Regions from separate parts of the Nonomuraea sp. NPDC049028 genome, predicted to be linked through region 3. Evidence: riboswitches for the same ligand, from Rfam matches in the RefSeq annotation. Region 3 holds a riboswitch; each other region holds the start of a gene.
What was found. A riboswitch is a leader RNA that binds a small molecule or an ion and turns the genes downstream of it on or off. The one in region 3 is predicted to bind cobalamin.
Positions count from the first base shown of each region.

Region 1: it holds a riboswitch for cobalamin, as region 3 does, so the genes downstream of both, ACGFJ2_RS23555 (ABC transporter substrate-binding protein) here and ACGFJ2_RS03820 (ribonucleoside-diphosphate reductase subunit alpha) in region 3, are expected to answer to the same signal.
Region 2: it holds a riboswitch for cobalamin, as region 3 does, so the genes downstream of both, cobN (cobaltochelatase subunit CobN) here and ACGFJ2_RS03820 (ribonucleoside-diphosphate reductase subunit alpha) in region 3, are expected to answer to the same signal.
Region 4: it holds a riboswitch for cobalamin, as region 3 does, so the genes downstream of both, ACGFJ2_RS45160 (CbtB-domain containing protein) here and ACGFJ2_RS03820 (ribonucleoside-diphosphate reductase subunit alpha) in region 3, are expected to answer to the same signal.

Region 1 covers NZ_JBICTR010000006.1:39,112-44,828, reverse strand. Annotated here, with positions in the region: gene ACGFJ2_RS23565 (ABC transporter ATP-binding protein) at 1-112, opposite strand, end outside; gene ACGFJ2_RS23560 (iron ABC transporter permease) at 109-1,107, opposite strand; gene ACGFJ2_RS23555 (ABC transporter substrate-binding protein) at 1,119-2,087, opposite strand; cobalamin riboswitch at 2,160-2,280, opposite strand; gene ACGFJ2_RS23550 (Gfo/Idh/MocA family oxidoreductase) at 2,288-3,151, opposite strand; gene ACGFJ2_RS23545 (SDR family NAD(P)-dependent oxidoreductase) at 3,322-4,137, opposite strand; gene ACGFJ2_RS23540 (cytochrome P450) at 4,134-5,432, opposite strand; gene ACGFJ2_RS23535 (phosphotriesterase) at 5,429-5,717, opposite strand, start outside.
Region 2 covers NZ_JBICTR010000013.1:373,618-379,334, forward strand. Annotated here, with positions in the region: gene ACGFJ2_RS45110 (cobalt-precorrin-6A reductase) at 1-372, shown strand, start outside; gene cobJ (precorrin-3B C(17)-methyltransferase) at 363-1,844, opposite strand; gene ACGFJ2_RS45120 (precorrin-8X methylmutase) at 1,850-2,470, opposite strand; gene cobG (precorrin-3B synthase) at 2,508-3,755, opposite strand; cobalamin riboswitch at 3,784-3,972, shown strand; gene cobN (cobaltochelatase subunit CobN) at 4,007-5,717, shown strand, end outside.
Region 3 covers NZ_JBICTR010000001.1:843,062-848,778, forward strand. Annotated here, with positions in the region: gene glmS (glutamine--fructose-6-phosphate transaminase (isomerizing)) at 1-196, shown strand, start outside; gene ACGFJ2_RS03810 (SAM-dependent methyltransferase) at 270-1,037, shown strand; gene ACGFJ2_RS03815 (tripartite tricarboxylate transporter substrate-binding protein) at 1,143-2,108, shown strand; cobalamin riboswitch at 2,113-2,307, shown strand; gene ACGFJ2_RS03820 (ribonucleoside-diphosphate reductase subunit alpha) at 2,434-4,662, shown strand; gene ACGFJ2_RS03825 (ribonucleotide-diphosphate reductase subunit beta) at 4,689-5,684, shown strand; gene ACGFJ2_RS03830 (mechanosensitive ion channel domain-containing protein) at 5,697-5,717, shown strand, end outside.
Region 4 covers NZ_JBICTR010000013.1:384,404-390,120, forward strand. Annotated here, with positions in the region: gene ACGFJ2_RS45145 (VWA domain-containing protein) at 1-897, opposite strand, end outside; gene ACGFJ2_RS45150 (histidine phosphatase family protein) at 917-1,519, opposite strand; gene ACGFJ2_RS45155 (CbtA family protein) at 1,526-2,266, opposite strand; gene ACGFJ2_RS45160 (CbtB-domain containing protein) at 2,275-2,463, opposite strand; cobalamin riboswitch at 2,498-2,627, opposite strand; gene ACGFJ2_RS45165 (M28 family metallopeptidase) at 2,605-4,155, opposite strand; gene ACGFJ2_RS45170 (hypothetical protein) at 4,396-5,352, opposite strand; gene crcB (fluoride efflux transporter CrcB) at 5,523-5,717, shown strand, end outside.

The DNA.
Region 1 (5,717 bases), on a different contig from region 3:
CGCCGCGCCGTACGGAGAGGTCGACGTCGCTGAGCACCTCGCGCTCACCGAGCCGTACGGACAGGCCGCTCGTCTCGATCATCCGGGCCGGCCGGGCCGTGTCGGCGGTCATGTGGCGGTCTGCCGGGTCATGCGCAGGACCGCCACGAAGAACGGCGCGCCGACGAACATGGTGACCACCCCGATGGGCAGTTCGGCGGGGGCGATGACGGTGCGCGCGACCAGGTCGGCGAGCACGAGGAAGGCGGCGCCGCCGATCAGCGACAGTGGCAGCACGATCCGGTAGGAGCCGCCCGCCAGCCGTCTGACCACGTGCGGGATGACGATGCCGACGAACCCGATGAGCCCGCTCACCGCCACGGCCGCCGCGGTGGCCAGGGAGGCGGCGAGCAGTACCGCCAGCCGTACCCGCCCGGCGCGGACGCCGAGGCTGGTGGCCTCCTCGTCCCCCACCGAGAGCACGTCCAGCATCCGCCCGTGCGCGAGCAGCAGGACGGCCGAGACGGCGGCGTACGGCAGGACCAGCCAGAACTGGTCCCACCCGCCGCCCACGTCGCCCAGGATCCAGGAGTAGATGCGCTGCAACTGCTCGACCTTGAACTGCTGGATGAACGTCTGGATCGCGGTCAGGAACGAGGTGACGGCCACCCCGGCGAGCACCAGCGTGGCGGTGCCGCCCGAGCGCCCGGCGGTGTTGCCGAGCACGTACGCGAGGAACACCCCGCCGACCGCACCCGCGAAGGCGGCCACCGGGATGCCGACGGCCGGGGTCGGCACGAGCACGATGACCACGGTGGTGGTCAGCCCGGCTCCGGCCGCGGCGCCCAGCAGGTAGGGGTCGGCCAGCGGGTTGCGGAACACCCCCTGGTAGCCGGCCCCCGCGATGGCCAGCAGCCCGCCGACCACGGCCGCCACCAGCACTCTGGGCAGCCGCAGCTCGAACAGCAGCCCCTGCTCCACGGGGGCCAGCCCCGAGTCCACGTGTACGTACGGCAGCCAGTCGAGCGCCTGGAGCACCACCTGCCACGGCGAGATGTCGGCGGCCCCGCCGAGCAGCCCGGCGACCATGGAGACGGCGAGCACGGCCAGCGCGCCCGCCGTCCACATCGGTCTGGACCTCACTGGCGGGTGGCCGCCTTGCCGACGGCGTCGCTGATGGTCTGTGCCAGGTCGACGACCCGCGGGCCCCAGCGCGAGGCGATGTCGTCGTCGAGCTGGATCACCTGGTCACCCTTGACGGCCGACAGTCCCTTCCAGCCGGGGCGCTTGGCCAGCGTGTCCTTGCTCTGCTGGCAGCACTTCACGTCCGCCAGGAAGATCAGGTCCGGGTCTGCCTGGGCGACGAACTCCGCCGACAGCTTGGGGTAGCCGCCCGCCGGGTCCGGCGCCTTGTCGGCGATGTTGGTGAGGCCGAACATGGCGTAGATCTGCCCGATGAACGTGCTGGACGTCGCCGCGTAGGGGGTCTGGTCGAGTTCGTGGTAGTAGGTGAGCTTCTTGTCCTTGGGGGCGTTCGCCGAGAGCTTGTCGAGGGACGTCTTCATGCCAGTCACGACTTGTCCGGCCTTTTCGGTGTTGCCGGTGGCGGCGCCGAGGTCGGTGATCTCGTCGTACGCCTCGTCGAGCTTGGTGGCGGCGGGCTCCAGGAGGACCGGCACGTTCACCTTGCCCAGCTTGGCGACGATGCCGTCGATGTCGTTGGAGACGATCACCAGGTCGGGCTTCTGGGCGACGATGGCCTCGACGTTCGGCTTGAAGCCGGACAGGTCGGTCTTGGGGACACCGGCCGGGTAGTTGGACTGGTCGTCCACCGCGATGACCTGGGGGCCCGCGCCGATGGCGAAGAGCGTCTCGGTATGGCTGGCGGAGAGCGAGACGATCCGCTCCGGCTTTTTGGCGATGCTGACCTTGCCGTTGCCCGCCTCGACCGTCACGGGGAAGGCGGCGGAGCTGGTCGTGCCGGTCGTACCGGTGGAGCCGGTGGGGCTCGCGGGGGACGGGGTGGTGGTAGTGCTGGTCTGACCACATCCGGCCAGAACGAGCGTTCCCAGCAGCGCGCCCGCGAAGGCCGTGCGTACGGGCCTCACGAGAAGTCCTTTCACACTGTCGGAACCGAGAGACCCGCTTGAGAGCGACGGATCACCCTTTTCCACGAGGGTTGATGACGTCAGCGCGGAGGCAGGCGACCTGGCTATGACAGTTGCGGGACAGCGCCGGACTCGCACCGGACTTCGCTGCAACTCTGCGCGTCGGACAGACGCTATCAATGCGCCAGATGCGCGTTAAGTCAAGGGGTGCCCAATTGGGCTTCCGCCTCGGCGATGATCTCTTGCAACCTGAGCCCGTGGGCCGCGTCCAGCGGGTGGCCGCCGCCCTGGCGTACGGTCCGCGCGAACTCCTCGGCGATGGTCTCGAACGGATCGTCGTCATCACTGGGCAGCAGCGTCGCACTGCCCGTCCTGCCGTACACCGCGACACTGGCCGGCGGCAGGTCACCGGCGGCGGCCATGCACAGCGACGCCTCGCTGGCCGCGCCGCCCTCGTGATCGAGCAGCAGTCCGGTCCAGCCGAGCGGGTTGCCGTGCGCGCGCACGCCGGTCACCCGGCCGAGCGCGGCGTCGAGCAGGTCGACCACGTGCGGCCCGACGTCCAGGAGCGCCCCGCGCTCGAGCCGCCACGGGGTGCCGAAGAGGTGGCCGCCCAGCAGGACATCGGAGATGTTCGCGGCGTGACCGCCGAACGCCTCGATTTCCGCGCAGCGCGCCAGGAACTCCCTGACCTGCTTCATATAACGCATGCTGAGCACCATCTGGGAGGCCACACCGGCCTCACGCACGGCATCGGCGAGCCGCCGCGCGTTCTCCAGCGAGTCGGCGAGCGGCTTCTCCAGCAACAACGCCTTCCCGGCCTTCGCCGCGCGCACCCCCAATTCGGCCTGTACGCCCGGCGGCACGCAGAACGCCACGGCCTCGCACGCCTCGAACAACTCCTCGACCCGCTCGAACACCGGCGCCCCCAGCCGAGCGGCAGCCTCCGGACGCCGAGCCCACACGCCGGCGAACCGGAGATGCGGGCTGTTGACCAGCATGGGCGCATGCGCGCGCTCCGCCCACGGCCCCGCCCCGACCAACCCGACCGACACCGGCTCCATTCATCCCCCTTGATCCGCCACAACCCTAATGCGGTTCCTAGGAATGTTCTCCGGGTATCCGGTCTTCCGCTCCCCCGCAGGGGTGTCCGCTCCGAGGGACTCCTGCCACGACAAACCGTCACAGGGATCGAGACAGTCGTGTGACGGACCGCTCCGGGGAATTCCGGTGGTCACCCCGCCGCGTCGCGCCATTGGCGCAGGGCGTGTTCAGGGCGGTGGGCCACCGTGCCGGAGTCGATGACGATGGTCTGTCCCGTGATGCACCGGGACTCAGCCGAGGCGAGGAAGGCGACGAGGTCGGCCACGTCGTCCGGGGTGCAGGCCCAGGGCAGCAGCCGTTCGGCCGCCTTGTCGGCCAGCCGCTCCCGCCCGAGGGCCTGCGCGGCCGCGTCGGTCAGGACCAGTGCGGGCGCGATGGCGTTGCAGCGGATGCCGCGCGAGCCGTACTTGGTGGCCACATAGCGCACGAAACCGGTCAGCGCCGCCTTCGAGGTGCCGTACGCGACGTGCGCGACGTCGCCCAGCAGACCCGAGACCGACGAGGTGACGACGAACGCGCCGCCGTCGGCCATCACGGGGGCCGCGTGCTTGACCATGAGCAGGCAGCCGCGCAGGTTCACCGCCATCGTGCGGTCCCATACGGCGACGTCGAGGTCCTCGAGGTCGCGGTCGCGGCCGTAGGTGCCGGGGTCGAGCGCGGCCGCGTTGGAGTGGACGACGTCCAGGCGGCCGAACGAGGCGAGCAGGTCACCGATCGCCTCGGCCACCTGCTTCTCGTCCGACACGTCACAGACGAGCGCCGTGGCCGTGCCGCCCCTGGCGCGGATGGCGGTGGCAACCGACTTGGCCCCCGCCGCGTGCACGTCCAGGACGCCCACGCAGGCACCCTCGGCGGCCAGGCGCGACGCGCACGCCGCGCCGATGCCCGACCCCGCGCCCGTCACGAGGGCCACCCGCCCGTCGAACCGACCCGGCGCGGCACTCACCACGTCACCCGCAGAGCCGTCAGCCCCCGGCCCACGAGGGACTTGCGGTAGACGATGGGCTCGTCGGCGAGCCTCAGCGAGGGTAGGCGGCGGCCGAGCACCTCGAGCGCCGTCCGAAGCTGCAGCCGGCCGAGCGCGGCGCCCACGCAGAAGTGGATGCCGTAGCCGAACACCATGTGGGCGTCGGCGTTGGGCCGGTCGATGACGAACCGGTCCGGGTCGGGGAAGACGGTCTCGTCGTGGGCGGCGGAGTCGGTGGAGAGGAGCACCAACGACTTTTCCGGAATTATCACGTCGTGTAGCGAAATATCCGTGGTGGCGTACCGGAACGACCCGAGGGAGGCGCCGTCGATGCGCATGCACTCCTCCACCGCGTTCTGGATCAGCGGCGGCGCGACCGGCCAGGCGTCCTCGCGCAGTAGCCGCAGGACGCTGTTGGCGAGCTGGTTCGGCACGGTGTCGTTGCCGCCGAGCAGGATCGTGGAGATCAGCTCCACCACCTCGCGGTGACTGAGCTCCGAGCCGATCAGCGAGGTCATGAGCGAGGTGAAGTCGTCGCGCGGCTCCTTGGCGCGGGCCGCGACCAGCCGATCCACGTAATCCAGATAGGTCAGGAAACTGTCGGCCAGTTCGAGCTGGCGGTCGGGCGGCTGCGGCGACAGGAAGAGCTGGAACCAGTCCTTCACATGCGCCTGTACGAACCCCTCGTCCGACTCGGGCACCCCGATGAACCGGGCGGTCAGCTTGATCGACGGCTCGTGCCCGATCTCGGACACGAAGTCGGCCTCGCCCCTGGACGCCACGCGGTCGAGCAGGTCCTCGTTGAGCCGCCGGAAGTGCTGCTCCATGGCCGAGACCGCCCGTGGCGTGAACGCCTTCGACACCGAACGCCGCAGTCTGGTGTGGTCGGGCGGATCGACGTTCGCCACGAAGCTGGACAGGAACGACCCGTGCTCGCCCAGCCTGTCGCGCGTCTCACGGGTGAGGCTGCGGGAGATGGTCAGCGAGCCCTCCGAGGAGAACCGCCTCGGATCGCCGTACGCCGCGCGCACGTCGGCGTGCCGGGTCAGCACATAGGCGCCGAGGTGCTCGCTGCGGAACACCGGCCGCTCCCGGCGCAGCCTGCCGAGGAACTCGTACGGCGAGGCGACGTGCCAATCCGAGCCGACGTCGAAGTCCTCGATCGCGTCCCCGATCGTGCCGTGGGTCGCGCCGTAGCTCGTGCCGCCGGCCGTCCCGCCGGTCGTGCCATCGGTCGCGTCCTTGAGCGTCCCGTCGGTCGTGCCCTCGATCATGCGAAGATCCTCCGGGGATTGTCGACGAGCATCTGGTGGATCTGGTCCTCGGTGACGCCTCTCTTGCGCAGCTCGGGCAGGACGTCGCGGGAGATGTGCAGGAGGTGGTAGTTCGGGTGGCGCTGCCGTACGACCTCGGCGTCAAAGCGATCGTTGAAGCAGTACGAGTCGTGACTTAGCACCATTTGGTCGGCGTGGCCGCGCGCGCACATCGTCGCCACGATCGACACCCGGTCCTCGAACGGCGAGAGCGTCTCGATGCCGAAGCGGTCCATGCCGAGGTAG
Region 2 (5,717 bases), on a different contig from region 3:
CTCGCCGAGTCGGCCGGGCCGGTGCGGGTGTTTCTCACTACCGGGCGCCGGAGTCTGCCCGTCTTCACCGGGCTGGCCGGGGTGTGGCTGCTGGCCAGGTCCGTCGATCCGCCCGAATCGCCGGTCCCGCCCCACGTACACGTACTGCTCGACCGTGGGCCCTACACGGTCGAGGGCGAGCTGGCCCTCATCCGCGAGCACCGTCTGGACGTGCTGGTCACCAAGGACAGCGGCGGCCGGCTCACGGCCGCCAAGCTCGTCGCGGCCCGCGAGCTGGGGCTACCGGTGATCATGGTGGACCGGCCGCCGCTGCCGACGGGTGTCCGCCTGGTGGAGACCGTGAACGCGGCGGCGCTCTGGGCTCAGGGGTAGCGGCGGGGGGTGTAGACGACGCCGCGAGCGGTGACCCGGGTCGTGGAGGAGCCGACGATCAGCAGGCAGCGCATGTCCACCTGGGCCGGGTCGAGCTCGCCGAGCGTGGTGACGGTGACGCTCTCCTGTGCGCCGCCGACGTCGCGGCCGATCACCACCGGAGTGGCCGCGTCGCGATGCTCCAGCAGCAGGTCACGCGCGGCGGCGAGCTGCCACGTACGGCTGCGCGAGGCCGGGTTGTACAGCGCCAGCACCAGGTCGGCCTTGGCGGCCGCGGTCAGCCGGTCGGCCACCACCTCCCACGGTTTGAGCAGGTCCGACAGCGACAGTACGCAGTAGTCGTGGCCGAGCGGCGCCCCCGCCCTGCTGGCCACCGCCTGCGCGGCCGTCAGGCCGGGCACGATCCGTACCGGCACGTCGGGGAACCCGGCCGCCGCCTCCTCCAGCACCGCGCTGGCCATGGCGAACACCCCGGGATCGCCGGAGGACACCACGGCCACCCGCGCGCCCGCCGCGGCCAGCTCCAGCGCGTGCCTGGCGCGTTCGGCCTCGACCCGGTTGTCGGTTCGGTGGCGGCGCTGGCGCGGGTTGGGCGCCACCCGGTCCACGTACGGGCCGTAGCCGACCAGGTCGGTGGCCGCGGCGAGGGCCTCCTGTGCCTCCGGCGTGAGCCACGGCCGCCCGGCCGGGCCGAGACCGATGACGGTCACCTCGCCGCGCCCCTCGGTCGATGAGGGCTCGGGGACGAAGGTGCGCTCGGCCGGGCTGGCGAGCAGGGCCAGCGAGAAGTACGGAACGCCGTCGGCGTCCACGTCCTTGAGCGGCGCGACGCGTTCGGCGCCCATGGTGGCGCGCTCGACGTACCAGGCGTCGTCCAGCCGCCCGGCCTCGGCCAGGGCGTCGCGGACGTTCTCGAACGTCCTGCCCAGCTTCAGCACCGCCGCCGAGTCGGTGCCGCGCAGCCGCTCGGCCAGCACCTCGGCGGGCAGCGTGCCGGGCAGTACGGTCAGCACCTCGTCCCGCTCCACCAGCGGCCGCCCCAGCACGGCGGAGGCGGCGCTGACCGAGGTCACGCCCGGCACCACCTCGGTCGGATAGCGGTGGGCCAGCCGCTTGTGCATGTGCATGTAGGAGCCGTAGAACAGCGGGTCGCCCTCGCTCAGCACGACCACTATCCGGCCCGCGTCCAGGTGCGCGGCCAGCCGTTCGGCGCAGTCGGCGTAGAAGTCGTCCAGCGCGCCCTGGTAGCCGCCGGGGTGGTCGGTGGTCTCCGTGGTCAGCGGGTACAGCAGCAACTCCTCGATCTGCCCCTCCCGCAGGTACGGCAGCGCGATCGAGCGGGCGATGCTGCGGCCGTGCCTGGCGGCGTGGTACGCGATCACGTCCGCCTCGCCGATCAGCCGGGCCGTCTTGACCGTGACCAGCTCAGGGTCTCCCGGGCCCAGTCCGACCCCGTACAGCCGTCCCGTCATCGCCGTCACTCCGTCTCGTTCGCGATGGCGTTGACCGCCGCCGCCGTCATCGCACTGCCGCCGCGGCGCCCGTGCACCACCAGGTATTCCAGGTCGCTGTCCGCCAGGGCCCGCTTGGACTCGGCCGCGCCGATGAAGCCGACCGGCACGCCGAGCACCGCCGCCGGCCTGCCGGCCCCGTCGGCGACCAGTTCGAGCAGCCGGAACAGGGCGGTCGGGGCGTTGCCGATCGCCACCACGGCGCCGTCCAGCCGGTCGCGCCACAGCTCCAGGGCGGCGGCGCTGCGTGTGGTGCCGAGGCGTTCGGCCAGCTCCGGCACGCCTGGCTCGCCCAGAGTGCACACCACGTCGTTGCCGGCGGGCAGCCTGCGCCTGGTGACGCCGGAGGCGACCATCTGCGCGTCGCACAGCACGGGCGCGCCGCGCCGCAGCGCCTCGCGGGCCCGGACGACCACCGAAGGCGACCAGTCCAGGTCGGCGACGAGGTCGGTCATGCCACACGCGTGGATCATCCGCACCGCCACCTGGGCCACATCCGGGGGCATCCCGGTGAGGTCGGCCTCGGCACGGATGGTCGCGAATGAGCGCCGGTAGATCTCGGCGCCGTCGCGCAGGTAGTCGGTCACTGCTGCCTTTCCTCGTATCGGTCGAAGCTGACCGCCATCAAAGCGGTCGTTCCTCGTAGCCGTCGGCGGTGGCCACCATTTGGACCACCCGGCCGCGGGGCAGCCCGCAGCGCCGCTCGCAACCCGCCCAATGCACCGGCGTCGCAGCGGGCGCGTCCAGGGTCGCCACCCACCGCCGTACGTCCTCCTGCACGTCCGCCAGCGACTTGGCGCAGCCGGGACGTCCGGTGCAGGCGCTCACCCCGACCCAGGGCGACGCCGGATCGGTCACCAGCCCTGCCGCGGACAGCTGCCGCACCGCCGTCTCGGCCGCGGCGGGGGACAGGTCCAGCAGGACGACCGTCCGCCACGGCGTCAGCCGTACGGGAACCGCCCCGCCGTCGTCGGCGGTGTCGGCGACAGCGCGTACCTGAGCGGCGGACAGCCGCCCGAGCGGCACCACGGCCTCCAGCGCCACGCGGCCGTCCCGCTGATCGACAGGTCCGGGACGATGGGCCGAGCGGGGAGAGGATGCGTCCAGAGCGGTCGTCGCACGCTCGCCCGCAACGCCGAGGTGGGCGGCGATTCGGGCGGGACCGTCCGCTAACTCCGCGATCCGCCACGCGCCCCGGTCACGATCGGAAAGCCCGCGCTCCCGTTCGTCGAGGAACGCCTCGGCGGCGGCGATCATCTGCCCGACCGCCGCGTCACGAGGCACGACAAGCCCGGTGTCCACGCCCGCCAGCAGCAGTGACACCCAGGCGTCACCGCCCGCCACCGCGCCGTCGGGCAGTGCCGCCCAGGCGTCATCATTCACTGCCGCAGGCACGAGAGTGACATCGGCGGCCAGCGGCCGCGTGTCACCTGTGCCGTCGTCCAGCGCGAACAGGAAGCGCCCTGGCAGCCCGGCCAGCCGGGTCCGCGCGCACAGCGCCAGGTCCAGGGCCTCGACCAGGGGTTGCGTGTCCACCAAACCCGCAGGACCGCGGCCGCCGAGCGGCGATGCGACGATGTTGCGTACCCGTTCGTGCGCGGCCGAGGGCAGCAGCCCGACGCCGGCGATCCGTTCGGCGAAGACGGCCGGCGCGCGCAGGCCCCGCACCTGTACGTTCGCCCGCGACGTGAGCTCGACCACCCCGGAGCCCAGCTCCGCCGCGCAGGCCGCCAGCTCGCGGAGCTGGACGCCGGAGACCGCGCCGCCGGGCAGGCGGACCCGGGCCAGCGGGCCGTCGGCGGCCTCGTGCACCTGGAGCGCTCCCGGACAGGCGTCGGGCCGGACCCGTCCGGAAAAGTCGGCTATGGACACGATGAGGATGGTAACGCCACTTCTGGTGGAGGTTGCTCCTGCCGTAGGCTCCTGGGTAGGCGATGGCAAAGGGAGGAAGCCGGTGCGAATCCGGCGCGGTCCCGCCACTGTGACCGGGGAGCGAACCCCACCGCAGGCCACTGCCCGGCAACGGGTGGGAAGGCCGGGGTGAGCGCTGATCCGGGAGCCAGGAGACTCCTGCCGTCGCGACACCCACGACCGGGGCGAGGACCCCGAGGGAGGATCGTGCCGTGCCTGGCGACAGCCATACCGTCCTGCTGCTCTCCACCTCCGACACCGACCTGCTGAGCGCGCGTGCCTGTGGCGCCGCCTACCGTCTGGGCAACCCCGCCCGGCTCGACCCCGACGATCTGCCCGGCCTGCTGGAGGGGGCCGACCTGGTCGTCGTACGGCTGCTCGGCGGTCGCCGCGCCTGGCAGGAGGGGCTCGACGCGCTGCTGGCCGGGCCCCGTCCGGTCGTGGTGCTGGGCGGCGAGCAGGCGCCGGACGCCGAGCTGATGGAGCTGTCCACGGTGAGCGGCGGCGTCTGCGCCGACGCGCACGCGTACCTGGCGCACGGCGGGCCCGCCAACCTGACCGAGCTGCACGCCTTCCTGTCCGACACCGTCCTGCTGACCGGGCGCGGGTTCGCGCCGCCGGCGCCCACGCCGTCCTGGGGGCGGCTGGAGCGCGAGGCACGGTCACACGAGGGGCCCGTGATCGGGGTGCTCTACTACCGGGCGCACCACATGGCGGGCAACACGGCCTTCGTCGAGACGCTCTGCGCCGCCGTCGAGGAGGCGGGCGGGCAGGCGCTGCCGGTGTTCTGCTCCTCGTTGCGCACCGCCGAACCCGAGCTGCTGGAGACCCTGCGGGCCGCCGACGCGCTGGTGGTGACCGTGCTGGCGGCGGGCGGCTCGCGTCCCGCGACGGCGGGCGCGGGCGGGGACGACGAGGCGTGGGACGTGGGCGCGCTGGCCGCGCTCGACGTGCCGATCCTGCAAGGTCTGTGCCTGACCACGTCCAGGCAGGCGTGGGAGGACAACGACGACGGCCTGTCGCCGCTGGACGCCGCCTCGCAGGTGGCCATCCCCGAGTTCGACGGGCGGATCATCACGGTGCCGTTCTCCTTCAAGGAGATCGATCCGGACGGGCTGACCGTCTATGTCGCCGACCCGGAGCGGGCCGCGCGGGTGGCGGGCATCGCCGTACGCCACGGGCTGCTGCGCCACACCCCGCCCGGCGGGCGGCGGCTGGTGGTGATGCTGTCGGCGTACCCGACCAAGCACTCGCGCGTGGGCAACGCCGTCGGGCTGGACACCCCCGCCAGCACCGTACGGCTGCTGGCCCGGCTCGCCGAAGCGGGCTACGACCTGGGCGAGGGCTTCCCCGGCGTGGCCGAGCAGGACGGCGACGCGCTCATCCACGCGCTCATCGCCGCGGGCGGCCAGGACCAGGACTGGCTGACCGAGGAGCACCTGGCGGGCAACCCGGTACGCATCTCCGCCGCCTCCTACGAACGCTGGTACCGCACACTCCCCGCCGGCCTGCGCACCGGGATCGAGCGGCACTGGGGACCCCCGCCCGGCGAGCTCTTCGTCCATGACGGCGACATCGTCCTGGCGGCGCTGCGCGCCGGGAACGTGGTGGTCATGGTCCAGCCGCCACGCGGCTTCGGCGACAACCCGATCGCCATCTACCACGACCCCGACCTGCCGCCCAGCCACCACTACCTGGCCGCCTACCGCTGGCTGTCGGCCGAGTTCGGCGCGCACGCGATGGTGCACGTGGGCAAGCACGGCAACCTGGAATGGCTGCCGGGCAAGTCGGCCGGCATGTCCGCCTCGTGCGGCACCGACGCGGCCATCGGCGACCTGCCGCTGATCTACCCGTTCCTGGTCAACGATCCGGGCGAGGGCACCCAGGCCAAGCGGCGGGCGCACGCGGTGCTGGTGGACCACA
Region 3 (5,717 bases):
GGTGCTCATGGTGGGCCACCGCGAACCCGACGCCAAGCTGGCCGACGACGTCATCGTGGTGCCGAAGAACGAGATCGAGCTGGACCCGATCCTGCTCACGATCCCGCTGCAGCTGCTGGCGTACCACGCCGCCGTGGCGCTCGAACGCGATGTGGATAAGCCGCGCAATTTGGCTAAGAGCGTCACAGTCGAGTAACTGCTACGACACGGCGGCCACAATAGGCACATAGCCCGTGATAAGCGGACCGGCAGGACTTAAGATCGAAACTGTGCCCGAGTTTCATGGTCAACCGCCAAATCTCGCACGAATGTACGATTACATGCTCGGCGGCACAGACAACTACGCCGTCGACCGCGAGGCGATCGACCGGCTTGCGGAGCTGCTCCCGCAAGCCGTCCTGCTGGCGCGTGCCAACCGGGCCTTCCTCCAGCGCGCGGTCCGCCACCTGGCGGACGCGGGCGTCCGCCAGTTCCTCGATCTGGGCAGCGGGCTGCCGACCCAGGGCAACGTGCACGAGGTGGCGCCGGAGGCGAAAGTCGTCTACGTCGATCGCGACCCGGTCGTCGCCACCCACGCCAGGGCGCTGCTGGAGGAGGCGGGCCGGGCCGTCTTCGTCCAGGCCGATCTGCTCGACCCCGACGAGGTGCTGGCGCAGGCGTCCCGCTTCCTGGACCTGAACGAGCCGGTGGGCGTGCTGCTGGTCTCGATCCTGCACTTCATCCCGGACGCCCGTGACCCGGGCAAGATGGTGACCAGGCTGCGCGAGGCGGTGGCGCCCGGCAGCTACCTGGTGCTCACCCACGCGACCTCGCGGGGACGGTTCGAGGAGGGCGCCACGCCGCTCCACCGGCCCACCTCGGCCGGGGCGGGTACCGACCGGACTCCGAGGGAGATTCGGGCGTTCTTCGGGGACTTCGAGCTGGTCGAGCCGGGCCTGGTGCACGCCCCCGACTGGCGTCCCGACCGGCCCAGGCTGGTCAGCGAGCCCTCGCTGCCGTCGTACCTGCTCGTCGGTGTGGGCGAGAAAACATCATAGTTCTTCCCGACTTTTCGTGATCCCTGATAATGACAACCCTGATGTGTAACAGTGCGTTAAGTGTCAGTGACCTGGGGTAGTTATGGGGTGCGAGGGGAGGACGCCATGCGCCGACGGGGGTTCTTCGCGCTCGGCCTGGCGGTGGCGGCCTGCGCGACAGGATGTGGCACGGAGGGGAGCCTCGGCGGACGCGCCGTCAACGCGGCCGGCCTCTCGGGCCGGTTCGCGATCGTCCCCGGCGCCGGACGCTGGGCCCGCGTCGCCAAGACGCTCGTCAAAACCGCCCGCGACGCCGGTTTCCCCGTCTCCGGCACGCCGCCCGTCACCCGGATCACCGTCACCGGGCTGCCCGCGCTGGCCGCGACCGAGCTCAACAACGGGCTCTCGTTGCTCGACACCGCCACGCCGCTGGCCCGGCTCACCGGCCAGATCGAGGTGGTGGTGGTGCCCGCACACTCCAAGTTCGCCACCTTCGACCAGTTCGGCGCGCAACTGGTCGCCCACCCCGACCGCACGCCCCTGACGGGCGGCCCGCAGGGCGAGCCCGACCACCTGCTGTTCGGGCTGATCGCCAAGGGCCTCGGCGCCGACACCCGGCAGGTCGACTACACCGGTTTTCCCGGCAGCGAGGAGGCCTCGGCCGCGCTCCTCGGCGGCAAGGCCGCGGCGGCGACCGGCACGCTCGCGGACTGGCGCCGCGCCATCGGCAAGGGCCTGGTCAGGGTGCTCGCCGTCTCCAGCGCGCGCCGGGTGGACGGCATCGAGGCGCCGAGCCTGCTGGAGTGCGGGGTGCGGGTGGACTTCGCCGACTGGTGCGCGGCCGTGGGGCCCGAAGGCATGACCGATGACGGCAAGGCCGTCGCCATCCGGCTCTGCGACGAGGTCACGGGGTCCGACTCGTGGCGGGCGGCCTGCCGGGCGGAGGGATGGACCTCGATCCCGCTCAGCGGCGACGACTTCGAACAGTGGCTGGCCTCGGAGATCGGCAGGACCAGGGCCGTGCTCCGCGATCTGGGCATGCTCGACACCGCTGACACAACATGCTGGGGTAGTTGCGCCAAGGGCCACTAGATGTAGGATTCTGCTCGTCGCTGGTTCGCCCCTCGGGGCGGAGCAAAAGGGAACCCGGTGCGATTCCGGGGCTGCCCCGCAGCGGTGAGCGGGAACGACCGCCGTCACGAGCACTGGAGATCTCCGGGAAGCGACGGCCAGTAGGAATGATCGACCATGCCCGCGAGCCCGAAGACCTGCCGGCGACGTTGGGGGAGCCAGCCGGCTCCGCCCATCGAAGTGTCCATGGCCTCGAGGGAGGGCCGGGGGCGTCGGCGGCCGTGGAGTCCAGGGCCGCCGTGCTCTCACGCGCCCTCACGGGGATGAGCTCGCGAGGAGAGAGCACGTGACGCAGATCATTGAGGCCGATCACCAGCCGGCCACGGCCGATCACCAGCCGGCCACCGTCGATCGGCAGCCGACCACCGTCGACCGGCGGCTGGCGATCGAGGAGGCCGCCGCACGAGTGATCACCGATCCGGCCAACTCCCGGATCGCCGCCCGGCTCCTGGCCGAGGAGATCGCCGACGAGGCGGCCGGGCACGGCGTGCGGACCTTCTCCGAGTCCATCGCCGCCAGCCACGCCGCCGGGCTGATCCAGGACTCGCTCGCCGCCTTCGTCGGCGCGCACGCCGCCGAGCTCGACGCGCTCGTCTCCGGCGAGGCGGACGACCGCTTCGAGTACTTCGGGTTGCGTACGGTCTACGACCGCTACCTGCTGCGGCACCCGGAGTCGCGGACCGTGCTCGAACGGCCGCAGCACTTCCTGCTCCGCGTGGCCTGCGGGCTGTCGGAGACGGTCGCCGAGGCCGCCGAGCTGTACGGCCTCATGTCCACGCTGTCGTACCTGCCGAGCTCGCCGACGCTGTTCAACTCCGGTTCGCGCCGGCCGCAGCTGTCGTCGTGCTTCCTGCTCGACTCGCCGCGCGACGAGCTGGAGTCGATCTACGACCGCTACGGGCAGGTGGCCAGGCTGTCGAAGTACGCCGGGGGCATCGGCATCGCGTGGACCCGGGTGCGCTCGCGCGGATCCCTCATCAAGGGCACCAACGGGCACTCCAACGGCATCGTGCCCTGGCTGCGTACGCTCGACTCCTCCGTCGCCGCCGTCAACCAGGGCGGGCGCCGCAAGGGCGCGGCCTGTGTCTACCTGGAGACCTGGCACGCCGACGTCGAGGAGTTCCTGGAGCTGCGCGACAACACGGGCGAGGACGCCCGGCGTACGCACAACCTCAACCTGGCCAACTGGGTGCCGGACGAGTTCATGCGGCGGGTGGAGGCCGACGAGGTCTGGTCGCTGTTCGACCCCAAGGAGGTCCCCGACCTCACCGACCTGTACGGCGAGGCGTTCACCCGCGCCTACCGCGCCTACGAGGCCGACGGTCGCTACACCCGGCAGCTGCCCGCCCGGACCCTCTACGGCCGGATGATGCGCACCCTCGCCCAGACCGGCAACGGCTGGATGACGTTCAAGGACGCCGCCAACCGCACCTCCAACCAGACGGCCCGGCCCGAGAACGTCATCCACCTGTCCAACCTGTGCACCGAGATCCTCGAGGTCACCAGCGACGGCGAGACGGCGGTGTGCAACCTCGGCTCGATCAACCTCGCCGCCCACCTGACCGGCGAGGGCGTCGACTGGGCCCGGCTGCGCGCGACCGTCCGTACGGCGGTGCGTTTCCTGGACCGGACCATCGACCTGGGCTTCTACCCGACCGCCGAGGCCGAGGCGGCCAACAAGCGCTGGCGGCCGATCGGGCTCGGCGTGATGGGCCTGGCCGACGTCTTCTTCACGCTCCGGCTGCCGTTCGACTCGCCCGAGGCGCTGGGGCTGTCGACCCGCGTCGCCGAGGAGATCGCCCTGGCCGCCTACGACACCTCCGCCGATCTGGCCGTCGAGCGCGGCCGGCATCCGTCGTACGAGGAGACCAGGGCGGCGGGCGGCGTCTTGCACCCCGACCACTACGGCGCCGCCGCGTCGCCGCGCTGGGACGAGGTGCGCGCGAAGATCGCCGCGACCGGGCTGCGTAACTCGCTGATGGTCGCCATCGCCCCGACCGCGACCATCGCCTCCATCGCCGGCTGCTACGAGTGCATCGAGCCGCAGGTGTCCAACGTGTTCAAGCGCGAGACGCTGTCGGGGGAGTTCCTCCAGGTCAACCGCTACCTGGTGGCCGACCTCCAGGCTAGCGGGCTGTGGACGCAGCGGATGCGCGACGACCTCAAGCGGGCGGACGGCTCGGTCCAGGACATCGCGGGCATCCCCGATGACCTCAAGACCTTGTACCGGACGGCCTGGGAGCTGCCGCAGAAGGCGCTCATCGACCTGGCCGCGGCCCGTCAGCCGTACATCGACCAGTCGCAGTCGCTCAACCTGTTCATGGCCAGCCCGACGATCGGCAAGCTGTCGTCGATGTACGCCTATGCCTGGAAGCAGGGCCTGAAGACCACCTACTACCTGCGCTCACGCCCGGCCACCCGGATCGCCCAGACGACGATCGCGCAGACGACGATCGCGCTCGACGCCGTCGCCTGCTCCTTGGAGAACCCGGAAACCTGCGAAGCCTGCCAGTAGTAGACCCCCTCGAACGGAGACCCCCAATGCTGCTCGACCCCGGCATGGACCTGACCCTGCGCCCCATGCGTTACCCGGACTTCTACGAGCGCTATCGCGCCGCGATCCGCAACACCTGGACCGTCGAGGAGGTGGAGCTGCACTCCGACCTCGCCGACCTGGCCAGGATGACGCCGCAGGAGCGCCACCTGATCAACCGGCTGGTCGCCTTCTTCGCCACCGGCGACTCCATCGTGGCCAACAACCTCGTGCTCAACCTTTATCAGCACGTCAACGCCCCCGAAGCGCGCCTGTACCTCAGCAGGCAGCTGTTCGAGGAGGCCGTACACGTGCAGTTCTACCTGACGCTGCTCGACACGTACCTGCCTGACCTGGAGGAACGGGTCAAGGCGTTCGCCGCCGTCGAGCACATTCCGTCCATCAGGGACAAGGCGGAGTTCTGCTTCCGGTGGATCGACTCGATCAACGGCCTGCGGCGGCTGGAGAGCGCGGACGAGCGGCGGCAGTTCCTGCTCAACCTGATCTGCTTCGCCGCCTGCATCGAAGGGCTCTTCTTCTACGGAGCGTTCGCCTACGTATACTGGTTCCGGTCTCGGGGCCTGCTCGGCGGGCTGGCCACCGGCACCAACTGGGTGTTCCGTGACGAGTCCATGCACATGGAGTTCGCCTTCAGCGTCGTCGACACCGTGCGGGCCGAGGAGCCCGAGCTGTTCGACGACAAGCTGGGGGAGCAGGTCACCCGCATGATCGAGGAGGCCGTCGCCGCCGAGTTGGCCTTCGCCCGCGATCTGTGCGGCGACGGCATGCCCGGCATGAGCGTCGAGCAGATGCGCGACTACCTTCAATATGTCGCCGACCAGCGGCTGGCTCGGCTCGGGCTGCCGCAGAGATACGGCACGGCCAATCCGTTCGGGTTCATGGAGCTGCAGGACGTCCAGGAGCTGGCCAACTTCTTCGAACGGCGTGTCTCCGCATACCAAGTGGCTGTTGAGGGCAATGTGACTTTTGACGAGATCTTTTAAGACATAGGGGGCATGAACGTGCAGTCGCCGACT
Region 4 (5,717 bases), on a different contig from region 3:
GGTCGTCACCCTCTCGCGCCCATGCCAGGCGGCATGGGCGATGGCGGCGTTCGCCGTGACCAGGTCGGCTCGCAATCCGTCCACCTCGAACGCCGCGCACACCGTCGCGATCTGCCGCAGGCGCGCGTCGGGCAGCCGCACGCCGGACACCCGGCCGCGAGCCCGGGCGATCCTGGCCGCGAGCGCCGATTCCTCGGCCGCCCACCGGGCCGCGAACTTCTCGGCGTCCGCGTCGAAGGCCAGCCGGCGTCGTACCACCTCGGCGCGTTCCACCGGATCCCTGGACGCCTTCACCTCCACCGTCAGCCCGAACCGGTCCAGCAACTGCGGCCGCAGCTCACCCTCCTCCGGGTTCATGGTCCCGACCAGCAGGAACCGGGCCGGATGCCGGACCGAGACCGACTCCCGCTCCACGTAACAGGTCCCCAGGGCCGCCGCGTCCAGCAGCAGGTCGACAAGGTGGTCGTGCAGCAGGTTCACCTCGTCCACGTACAGGACGCCGCGATGCGCGGCCGCCAGCAGGCCCGGCTCGAACGCCTTCACCCCCTCCGTCAGCGCCCGCTCGACGTCGAGCGAGCCGGCCAGGCGGTCCTCCGACGCGCCGACCGGCAGCTCCACCAACGCGGCCGGACGGCGAAGCCCTTGGGCATCAGGCTCGTGCGGGCCGTCCGGGCACTCGGCGTCGGGCGCGGCCGGATCGCAGGCGAACCGGCAGCCGGGCACCACGTTCACCGGGGGAAGCTGGGCGGCCAGCGCGCGCACGATGGTGGACTTGGCGGTGCCCTTCTCACCTCGTACCAGCACACCGCCCACCCGGGGCGAGACGGCGTTGAGCACCAGCGCCAGCTTCAGGTCGTCGAGCCCGACGACGGCGCTGAATGGATACGAGACGATCAAGACAGGACCTTCCGTACGTTCAAGACAGGATCTTCCGGTTGACGTGGGCGACCCGCCAGCCGCCTCGCGTGACGGTCAGTTCGGTGACGGACAGCGGCGCGAGATCGAAACGGGCGGCGCGCAGGGGGTCCAGCCCCAGCGCATGGCCGAGGGCCGCCCGGATGGCGCCCGCGTCGCAGACGGCGACCGCCTCGGGCTCCGCGCGTACCGAGTCGAGCCAGCCGGCCACCCGCGCCGCCAGCACGGCCAGGCTCTCCCCGCCGTGCGGCGCCGCGTCCGGATCCGCCAGCCAGCTCGCCAGCGCGTCCGGCTCCTCCCGCGCGACCCGCCCGTACGGCAGGCCGCGCCACCGGCCGTGATCCGCCTCGGCGAGCGCGGCGACCACGCACACTTCCCGGCCGAGCGCGGCGGCGGTCTGCCGCGCCGCGACACTGGGAGCGACCCACGCCACCGAGTCGGCCACCACCGAGCCGGTCAGCGCCGAGCCGGTCGCCGCCGAGTCGGCCACCACCGAAGCCAAGCCGTGTGCTCTGGCCAGGCTCGCCGCGTCGGCGTCCTCATCGGCCAGGGGAAAGCAGGCGGTCCGCATCCCCGGCGTGCTGGCGTGCCGGACGAACAGCACGCCGGCTCAGCCCGGCGAGACGGCAGTCGCGGGTACGGCCGCCGCCCGCCGCGCCGCCCTGTCGCTCACCCACCCGAACAGCACACCGAAGGCCGTCCAGAAGACGAGCTGCGTCCCTAACGACACGAGCCTGAACTGCCACAGCAACGTGGCAGGAAAGCCCTCGGGCACCTCGTCCACGGTCGGCAGCAGCAGCCACGCGGCGACCACCGGGACCAGGTACGCGACCCCGGCCGCGACCCACCGCGCCCATGGCCCGGCGGTCACCCGGCGCGCGGTCGCCACCGCGATCGCGATCGCGGCCAGGCCGACAAGGATCATCACGATATAGAGGGCGGTCCGGCTGTTGATCGTTTCCGGGTCTCCGACAGCCGGCGGATTGGCCGGATATTTCACGAACGGTACGAGGATCATCGCCCCGAACGCCGACCCGGCGGCGGCGAGCGCCAGCCCGCCCTCCGACCGGGGACCGACCCGGCCCCGCAGACCCGCGTACACCAGGGCGAAGACCCCTCCCACGGCCAGTCCGTACAGGCCGGTGGCGAGGAAGAGCCCGGCCTTCTGGCCTGGCCTGCCGACCAGTTCCTCCTCGCCGTGGTCATGGCCAGGTTCCTGCGCGGCGTGCGCCTGTTCCAGTGCGATGGCACTGTCCACCTGCGGTTCCCCGAAGGCGAAGGCGAAGCCGCCCGCGATCAATCCGGCCAGCAGGCCCAGAAGCAGGCCCCTGACCAGCAGGGTGCGTACCATGCCGAGGTCTAGTGGCAGGGCACGCCGAGCAGGTGACGCCCGTCGTGCATGAGTTCGTGCAGGTACGCACCCGTCTGCGAGATGGCGCCGTTGTCCATCAGCACCAGGTAGGCGACCAGCAGCAGTACCGGTACGGCCAGCAACCACAGCCGCAGACGGGGGAACGGAATGACGGTAGGAGCGGACAGGCCACTCATCAGTGCCTCCTCAGGGATGACGCGTCCCAACAAATGAGGTCACGGAGGCCCAAGCGACCTGGCTCCCGGGATCTACGTCCCGGATACAGTGGCGCGTCCGCACCGGCATCTCACCGGATTTCCCTTGGACAACCGTGAAATCTACCGGAACGTATCCTTTCCTCCCGTTCGCGTCAACACATCGAGGAAGGCTGACGTTGGCGGGGTGAAGCGCGCACGGCTGGTCGCGGGTGCCACTCGCGGCGGGATGGAGCGGAGGTTGAACGCGTAACGGGCGACGGAGTCGGCGATGGCGTCCGTGTCCACGTCCAGCGCTGTGGCGTTGATGTTGGCGATGGTGTCGCACGCCTGGTGGTAGCAGGCGTCGTAGGCGACCCCGGCCGTCCCGCCGAACAGCGCCGCCTCAGCGGCCGTCTTGATCCCCTCGGCGCCGGTGAAGATGCCGCCGGCCGGGATCCCGACCGCGATGAACGGCCCGTAGTCCGAGCGCCCGTCGAAGTCCGTGCCCACCGTGGGCAGGCCGCGGGAGCCGTAGAACGCCGCCAGCTGCTGCTCGATCTCGGCCGAACCGGGCGGACCGGCGGGAGAGCCGACGTTGTCGGAATTGTCGCCGTCGTACAGCTTGTAGGCGTAGTTCGGCGTGGCCACCATGTCGAAGTTCAAGTACACCCGGATGCGGTCCCGCTGCGCCTGCGACAACGACCCGACGTACTGATCGGAACCGAGCAGCCCGATCTCCTCGGCCGCCCAGAAGGCGAAGCGGACCTTGTTCCTGACCGGGTAGAGCGCCATCTCCTCGGCGACCTCCAGGATCGCCGCGCTGCCCGAGCCGTTGTCGTTGATGCCGGGCCCCGCCGTCACGCTGTCGAGGTGCGCGCCCACCATGACGACATTGCGCGGGTCGCCGAAGCGGGTCTCGGCGATCACGTTGTCCGTGCTGCCGAGCACGAGGTTGGCGTCGACCTTGAGGTGTACGGTCGCGCCCGGCGTGCTCGCGAGTTCGTTGCCCACGGCGAAGTCGGCGAACACCATGGGGATCCCGCCCCGCCACTCGCCGATGTCCAACGGGAACGCGTCAGTACGACCCGGCTGGCCTTCGTTGAAGATGATGAGCCCGGTCGCACCCGCCGCGGCCGCGTTCTGCACCTTCGTGACGAACGGGCAGGTGCCGCGCTGGACGAGCGCGATACGTCCGGCCACGAACCCGGCGAAGTCCGCCGCTTCGCAGCCACTGGTCGAGGTCGGCGTGGGGGTGGGTGGCAGCGTGAGGTCCACGCCCTGGACCGGCGCGGTCACCTCGCCCGACGGGGAGGGCTGGAAGGTGAAGAAGTCCTCGTTCGGTAGGTACGTCTTCGCGCTCGGCGCGGTGAGCGCCAGCGTCGGCGGGGCGTTCTCGGCCCAGCTCTCGACGAAGTTGATCGGCTGCCGCGTGACCTTGTATCCGGCCTTGCGCAGTTTGTTCGCCACGTAGTCGCGGGAGGCGTCGTAGCCGCTGGTGCCGGTCGCGCGGATGCCGCCGTGGGCGGTGGCGATGTCCTGCAGGGCTTGCAGGTGCTTGGCGACGTTCGTCCCCTTGACCTGCTTGACCAGCAGCTTGGCGAAGACGTCGTCCAGGCCGTCGGCGTTGGCGGGCACGGCCATGGCGATGGTCACGGAGAGCGCGGTGACCAGGATGGTGATGACTCTGCGCATTCGGATTCCCCCTGTGGGACAGGAACGGGAAGGCAGACGATCCCCGAGTCTCGCCGAACGCGAACGTAACCCGGCCCCGTAGCCGTTGAAAAGACCCCCAGTTGAAAGACCCCCGGCGCCGCGATTGGTGCGAAGAGAGGGCGGCCCCGCGTGGTACGCGGGACCGCCCCAGGTCAGCGGGCCGGCCGGGGTGAGCGGGTCAGCGGACGCGGATGAACGGGACCGCCCAAGGCCGGCGGGCTAGCGGACGCGGACGAAGACGGGGTTGGAGTAGAACCACAGGTCCTGCCACGGGCTCTCCTTGCCGTCGGCCGCCGGCTCCATCTCGTCGGTGCTGGTGCCGCGTACCCGCAGGTAGCTGTCGGTCTGCACGTCGCTCAGCGTGTGCCGGATGACGTAGTCCCGGCCCTGCCGACGCCAGTCGCCCGGGCCGAAGCGCGCCACGACCTTGGTGGTGGGGTTGGTGTCGGCGTCCAGGTTGGCGCTCACGCCGCTCACCTGCCCGGTGATGAGATCGACGCGCCGCACCTCCGGGCGGTCGCCGTTGCCGTTCTTGCCCTCCAGCGGCCGGAACCGGATCTCGACCTCGACGTCGGTGCGGTTGCGCCGGTTGACCACCAGCGTCTCGCCCACGGTGGCCTGGCGGCCCTGGTTGCCGGCGGTGACGTCGAGAGCGGTGATCAGGTCCCCGGTGGTGACGAAGATGCGGCCGTTGCGCAGGGCGTCCATGATGTCGCCGTAGTCCTGGCGGGCCATCACGTACGTCTTGCTGTACTCGCCCGGCCAGAAGTCCGAACCGCCGCGGGTCCAGTGCACGTGCGAGTCGGAGGTGGCCGTGATCCACCAGTGCCGCCCCTCGCCCAGCAGCGAGTCCCACAGGCCGCCGACCCGCGCGGTCATCTGGTCGAAGCCGCCGTAGGTGGGGTGGTTGCCGTACCCGCCGCGGGCGCCGCCGTTCAGCGGGCCGGCCTGGTGCCCGGGGGCGCCCTCGAAGCCCACGTACACGTCGGGGGCGGTGTTGTTGCCGTTGCGGAACTCGCGCGGAGTGTCCTGCCCCCACACGCCGAGCCCGGTCGCCGACCGCGCCGCGTGGTGCGCGATCACCAGCGGCTTCTGCCGCATGTCGCGGGCGGCCTTGAGGAACTCCACCATCACCGCGGCCTGACGTCTTGCGGAGGCGCCGGCAGGAGAGGCCACTACCGGGTCCTGTTTCGGCCGATCGGTATAGTCGAGGGGAACCTCCCCGGGGGAGGTCGCGGTGGTGGGGCCCACCGCCTCGCCGCCGACCAGGTGGCGGGTAACCGTGGCACCCAGCCGCCAACGGTCCCTACCAGAGGTTGTTTTGTGCTGCTGGTAGGAGGATCTTCATGTCCCGTCCCGAAACGGAGCGTCCCGTGGACGCCGATGTCGACCTGCGCGTGGCCGCCCAGCGTGCCGAGCTGCGCCGGGCTCCGTGGGCGACGCTGGGGGTGATCGCGCTCGGCGGCGCGGCGGGTGCGCTGGCCCGCTACGGCCTGGGCGTGGCCTTTCCGCGCCAGGCCGGGGCCTTTCCGTGGACGACG